2 regions of the Paenibacillus sp. FSL L8-0663 genome follow, and region 1 is predicted to be linked to the other one. Evidence: riboswitches for the same ligand, from Rfam matches in the RefSeq annotation. Region 1 holds a riboswitch; the other holds the start of a gene.

Region 1 (3,425 bases):
GCTACGATCGCTAGTAGTCCAGATAAAACTACTGTATACCTATGGGATAACCATTTTTTTATCATATGATCGACCCTCTCTCCTCAAATTTTTGGACCGGGAAAGAGTATTAATCAAGGAAGAAACAAAGCGTTTCCGGGAATCACCGCTTTCGCTTCATGCTGACTTTCCCACATTAGACGTGCCATCGCGTCGCCTTTTTCATCATAGTATTCTACTTTTAAATCTACCATTTTGCCTGCTTCCAAAGTCATACTGCCTTTACGCTCTGTCCAGCTTTGTTTGAACCAGCTGTCAATCACCAACTTGCCGTCTACCCATACACGGATACCATCATCGGATATCGTGGTGAACGTATAGGTCTCGCTATATTGCGGTTTGATTTTACCCGTCCAGCGAACCGAGAACTGATCGGCATTCACCTTAGGGTCAGCGGCATTGGCACGCCAGTTGTAGTCCAGCTTGCTATCTGTACGGATCAAAACAGGACTTCCATTCAAATTCATATTGTTAAAATATTCGCCACGCAACCCGTTCACATATACCACATCAGGAACAGAAGGAGGAGTCGGAGCTGGGGGAACGATCACTACTGGCGGAGCCGGGATAGGCTCACTTTGTCCCTCGTCCGGTAAGGTCGGTATATCTGTCCCAGGTGGTTGAATCGTTTCCAATCCATTCTTCACATCATCCCGCGTCAAACTCCTCGAATCATTCATATAATCCTGAATTTGATTTGTTGTGTTATTCTCAGTCAGCATCTTGCCCCAAGTCATGGAATATACCCATTTAGGTTGAGCCTGCAACACCTCAGAACTAGGCATCTCACCGTGCTCCCCAATGGCAATCGGCTTATTCCGTGCCAGCCCAAGCAGACCTTCGTAATGACTTTGCTTAAAATCATTGTTGTAAATATCTACTGCCAAGATGTCCACTCTGTCATCCCCCGGGTATTTCGGGGTGTACGGGACAGTATACGAATTGGGCGCATTCGGACTCCATACCCACAGCAGATTGTTCAATTGATGTGTGTTGGTAAAACGGTCGTACATGATATTCCATAGCTGATTGAAATTATTTTTGTTTCCCCACCAGAACCAGTCGCCATTCATCTCGTGGTAAGGTCTCCACAAAACCGGAACCCCTGCATCACGAAGCTGCTTTAACGATACAGCGGCCTTATCCAGATCGGCAATGAGGAGGTTATACTGCGTAGTACCTGGGGTCACGTATTTGTTGAACTCTGTCTGACTTACTTTCGCCTGTACATTGGCCCAAGTCAGTGGCCTACCTGGTAGCGCTTCATGAAAAGTCATCGTCACAATACCACCGGATCTGTCCCAACGGATAGCACTATCGACGACATTTTTACGTTGCGCTGCTTCTGTAGCGTCAGATTGACCAGAGATAGCTCCCATCTCATAGCCGTGTACACCTACATATGCCTGACTGATTTTTTGGACCTTGTTACTTAATTCATCCGGACTTTCCAAATAATCATGCTGACCGGTGACTATTTTTTTCCCTGAGATGTTGAGTAAATAATTGTATAGTTCACGGGCCTGAGTAGAAGCGTCCGAATTAACAGGTTGTAATGAAGCGGCATTCGCCACAGACAGAGAATCACCAAAACCGACGGGCAACAATGAAAAAAGCATAACAACGGGGAGTACATGACGTATCAGTCGATACAGAGGAATAAAATTGAATCTCACTTTCGCTCTTCCTTTCGGTAGCCAGGCTGCCATCCTTGTGGAAGGCCCTTTAGCTTTGCGTACCTGCCTTTCGACAGGGCTGCGTTTATCGTTGGAAGGAGTTTGGATTCCTTCTTACCCTAAGTATCGACTTTATTTTACCAAAATTTAATAGGTCATGTTCATGAATTTACAGGTTTTCGCCCAAATTCGACAGTTTGAGCCATGAATTTTCATGAATTTGTCTTTTTTTCGTTTTTACGAAAATAATTATGAGATAAATTGGTGACGGGAAATTTCATTCCAATCCATACAAAAGCGGACAATATCCTCTTCAACCAATTCAGAGCCAGTCTGCACCTCAATAAAATCCACATCTGTCACAGCCAAAATGCTATGCTTCGTCCCTTCAGGAATGCGGACTACATCACCAGCCTTTACTTTGTGTAGCTTCTCATTCAAAATAATTTCCGCTTCACCGCTAATAATGGTCCAGATTTCACTCCGTTTGAAATGAAGCTGGTAGCTGATATTTTTGCCTTTTCGTACGCGGATTCGTTTGGTCAATACCTCGTTACCCTCGTCATATTTGACATAATCCACAACCCGATACTGCCCCCAACGACGTTCTTCATACATTGGACGCTGATCATGAGCCTTGAGCACTTCTTTAATACGAGGACTTTCTGCCTTATTGGTCACAAGAATGCCATCCGGGCTAGCCGCTACAATCAGATCATTCGTTCCAATGATCGCCACAGGAATGTCTAACTCGTTAATAAGACTCGTATTGACGCAATCCTCCGTTACTACACCTCTGCCCACTTGTTGATTAGACATTTCTTCTGTGAGCGTATTCCAAGTACCTAAATCCTTCCAAAAACCATCATACGGAAGAACTACAATGTCCTTTTCCTTCTCGACTACTTCATAGTCAAAACTGATTTTTTCCAGAGATGCGTATTGCTTTTGCATTTCTTCATAATTCAGCGGCAATCCCTTGGATGCCAAGATATCCAGCAAATAACTTAATTTGAACGCAAAAACCCCGCAGTTCCATAGAGCATTGCGTTCAATCAGACGCTCCGCCTGCTCCCGGTCGGGTTTCTCTTGAAAATGGCTCACTTCGCGGTAGCCAGTGCTACCTTGGGTGGCATCGTTTTTCGGAATAATGTAACCATATTTCTCTGAAGGATAGGAAGGGACAACCCCGATTAATGCAAGCTTGCCTTCACTCTCCTGAAGCGTATGTTCCAGTTGGGCTACGGAGGCGAAGAAAGCATCCTCAACATAAGGATCTACAGGCAATATAGCTACAATTTCATCAGGTGAAACACCTGCAATGGAATATAAATAAGTCGCTGTCAGCGCAATCGCAGGAAAGGTGTCTCTGCGTTCTGGCTCAACAATGATACGCGTATTCGGCCCAACCTGACTCTGGATCATTTCGACCTGTGCTCTCCCTGTCGCAATAAACGAGGATTCTGATAATCCGTTGTCTCCCAATTGTCTCCATACCCGCTGTACCATGGATTCCGAAGTCCCCTCCGGGCTCTCCAGTACCTTCAAAAATTGTTTGGAACGGGAATCGTTGGACAAAGGCCATAATCTTTTACCGGAACCACCAGACAAAAGTACGAGCTTCATAACTCTCCACTTCCTCTCTATAATGTATGGGTGATCGGATGGGGCAGGGTTGAGTAGTCCGCTACGGGCTGGATTTGATCTTAC
Region 2 (3,425 bases), 880 kb from region 1:
CGGGCAGTAACTTCTGACCTTGCAGCAAGGGGTCTCTCACTTCCGCGTGGTTTAGGATCTTGCGATTGTAGTTGGCTTTAATGTCCCAGGTAATGAGCTTGGAGGTCGCATTATAGCTTCCTTGCTTGGCACCGTTTCGTTGTGTCATAAAGTCCGGCCAGATCGGGCACTCCACGGCATGCGATGATGTTTCTCCGTCTTCAAACTGGTATTCTATAATGGATTTATTACGAAACTCAGGCTTCGTCGTATCCGTTTTCCAGTCATTGTTATAGGTGGTTGAATACTTGATCGTATAAGCTTTATGAATGGTTTTATGAAATTTGAGCGTAAATCCTTGTTTATAGTCCTGTGATAGCGGAATCAGCTCATAATCCGTGGGGGCACGTAGCTCCGTTGTTCCGTCAACAGTTTGAATTTTCAGGGTGTCCGGCAACAAGGCCAAGCCCCCGTTTGGAAACACATCGTGAATGACAATATTTTTCATGGTGTATAAGTCTGTATTAATGGTAATCACCCAAGGTATGATTTTGGTGTTGTAATTGGGTGTGTCATACATTTTAGTCATAACTCCGCTTGTGATTTCTGTCGATACGATCTTCTGGATTCCATCTGAGGTTATGATGTTTATAACTTTTCCATTTTCATAGACACGGCCTCTGGCTTGAGTCTGGTATCGGATGGTATAGGCTGAATCTACGTCGAAGTTAAATTGAAGTTTGAAGCCGTTGCGGTCCGGATAATCAACTGGGATGACAGTATACGCCCACGATGGGAGTTCCTCCAGCGTGTTTCCTTTAAATACTTTCAAGGAACCGGGTAGCAATTCTTGAGTTTTGTTGAAATGATCAATTAAAAGAGCTTTGGCTTCGGGGATTTTTGTCTCGCCGAAGTTGTATCGTATGGCCCACGAGAGTGTTTGTGTGGCATGATCATATTTTTCAACCTTTTTGGACAAAAACTCACCACGTTCTACCTGAACAGTACCGGTAGCAGCAACGTTCTCTATCGCATCTCCTGAAAGCGTTGCTGTGTTGGAAAAACGAGTTTCGTCGCCAGTAATGCGCGTGGAATATTGAATCTGGTAGGCCGTGTTCATGCTATCGTCTTGAAAACGAATCACAAACCCTGTCCCGGCTTGATCTGCTTCAATGGCATATTCACTCGCATTTACTAGGTCTCGAACAACGGTCGATCCGTCGATATTGACTTGGAGATGATAGAGCCGGATAGAGTCTCTTCTGAGTTCCAGTCCTAAAGGAATTGGATCGGTGATGAAGGCATGCTTTACGGTGTTTAGCTGTTTGTTCACATCAATGGTCCAGTCGATCTGATTTGTGCCAGCTAGTTTCCCTTGTTTGCTTAGGGTCGGCCCTGACTGGGGCTTTACATTCACGATGACCGTTTGCACCCCGCCTTTGATCGGAATCGCAATGATGACCTCTGTACTACCTTTCACTATTTCTTTTGTAAACTCGGTTTTGATTTGCAGTTTGCCGCTGACATTGGAATGAGTCTCTACATATGGGTTAAAGGTCATGATCACCTTGCCCTGACGATCTACTGTGAAGTATCCCACGGTTCCGTCGGTAGTGACTAACGGAGATGAGATATCAGTGTAGATGACAAACTGTTCTGGTAAGTGAAAGGTGAAAGTGTCTCCTGACTTATAGGTATTGTCAGGAAGCTCCCATTCATAGCCTAGTTGGATGGCTGATCCGATGTCGAATTGGCTGTCGGGACTATATACTGCATCAATGACATGCCCTGATTCGTCGGTCAGGCTCAACTTCGTTAGTATGCTCTGCGGAGTTGCATCATGTTGAGATTTTGAACTGACTGCTCCTTGAACGAAGGGGGGCGTGTTTGAAGGAATCTCCCTGGGAGGTTCAAGGTTTGGGACACCGTATACAGCATCCGTAACGGTATGTGTAGGATCAGATACAGCACTCTGCGGCAGTTCTGGGGCTGGAGCATCTGCGTAAGCCAGTGTTGCGTTGAAAAAGCTTTGGACAATGAGCAATAAGGCAATGATCATTACATTTATTTTTGTTCTCATGCTCCAAGTGATTCTCCTATTCATCGTAATATGGCAATGCTTCGTTCGAAATTAGTATATTCAGCATGCTAGGCTGACATGACTATCCCAATAGAAAAAAAAGCCCTGATCATAGCGATCAGGGCTTTTTTCGAGATAGGCATAGCAAATTGTGGTGGATCTATGTAAAAAAGGGCATAATAAAAAGCTCGTTCATCTGGTAGCTGGCTGCCATCCGGATAGGAAGGCCCTATAGTTTTGCATCACTGCCTTTCGACAGCTTTGCCATTAACTTGAATAGCTTGTGCGTCTATCATCTATCAAACTGGTTTCATGTAACCTCTCATTTACAGCTTGGAACGGTTCCCCCACTTTTTGCGGAAGGAATGAGGTGTTTCTCCTACATGCTCCTTGAACAGGTTAATAAAATGGCTCGTATTGGGAATACCTACGTACCTTGCGATATCCACAATGGACATGTCACTGGTTTTAAGCCAGCTTTGAGCGGCCGTGATACGGACATTAATGAGATAATCAATCGGAGAGAAACCGATCTGCTTTTTGAAATTTTTAGCCAGATTAAACTTGTTTAATTCAAACATATCTGCCAGCGAGTCCAGTGTTATTCGCTCACAGTAGGACTGATCCAAATATTGCTGTACCCGACGTACTTCGCTGAGGGTTTCAGCATTCACATGCTGGTGATCATAGGGATGCTGCAAGATGCACATCAGTATTTCACCAATGAGCCTGGACGTTAGCAGTTCAGCGGAAAGACTTCTGTCAGACTGCCCACAAATCAGAGCATGCAGTTTGTCCAATATAATATACGGATTATGCATGGATATTACCGGTTTATTATGCTTGGCAAATTGTTCGTAAAAGTTTCCGATCAGGTTGCCGTACAGGTATAAGCTGATAAACTCCCAGGCTTCATGACCGGAGGTGCTATATTGCACATACTCCTCACAATTAATAAAAAACAAATCATGAGGCTTTAAAATATATTTCTTGTCCCGGTATAGTAATTCTCCCTTACCAGACAACGTAAAAACAAGCAAAAAAGAGGCGAGTTCTTTTCTTTCCACCGTAAAAGCAGAAGTTTTTTGGAAGTAGCCTAATTCCTGAATATATAAAAGGGATTGCTTGGCAAAAGCGGAGGGAGTGCGCACAATTACGACAGGTTCGCCGTTCCAGAGGCCCTCGTTGTTTTTTTGGTCTGTTGTCATATTCAATTCCTTTACAAAGAAGCAATTTTATCTAGCTTATCTTGGTTTGATTTAACCAATATATAATGGCTGATTAAACATGATTTACTATATATAAAAGTTTATTTTATCACATGAAATATGTCTATATATCAAAATATGTTTGTAAGTTTTATAGA

The links. Region 1 has a riboswitch for cyclic di-GMP ahead of MKY75_RS05950 (glycosyl hydrolase). Riboswitches for the same ligand answer to the same signal wherever they lie in the genome.
Region 2: another riboswitch for cyclic di-GMP. It lies ahead of MKY75_RS01960 (collagen binding domain-containing protein); the one in region 1 lies ahead of MKY75_RS05950 (glycosyl hydrolase).

What each region holds. Positions count from the first base shown of each region.
Region 1 covers NZ_JBBOYM010000001.1:1,325,075-1,328,499, reverse strand. The annotation lists gene MKY75_RS05955 (hypothetical protein) at 1-65, opposite strand, end outside; gene MKY75_RS05950 (glycosyl hydrolase) at 114-1,715, opposite strand; cyclic di-GMP riboswitch class I at 1,729-1,809, opposite strand; gene MKY75_RS05945 (sugar phosphate nucleotidyltransferase) at 1,965-3,341, opposite strand; gene MKY75_RS05940 (hypothetical protein) at 3,391-3,425, shown strand, end outside.
Region 2 covers NZ_JBBOYM010000001.1:440,464-443,888, forward strand. The annotation lists gene MKY75_RS01960 (collagen binding domain-containing protein) at 1-2,059, opposite strand, end outside; cyclic di-GMP riboswitch class I at 2,255-2,335, opposite strand; gene MKY75_RS01965 (AraC family transcriptional regulator) at 2,386-3,267, opposite strand.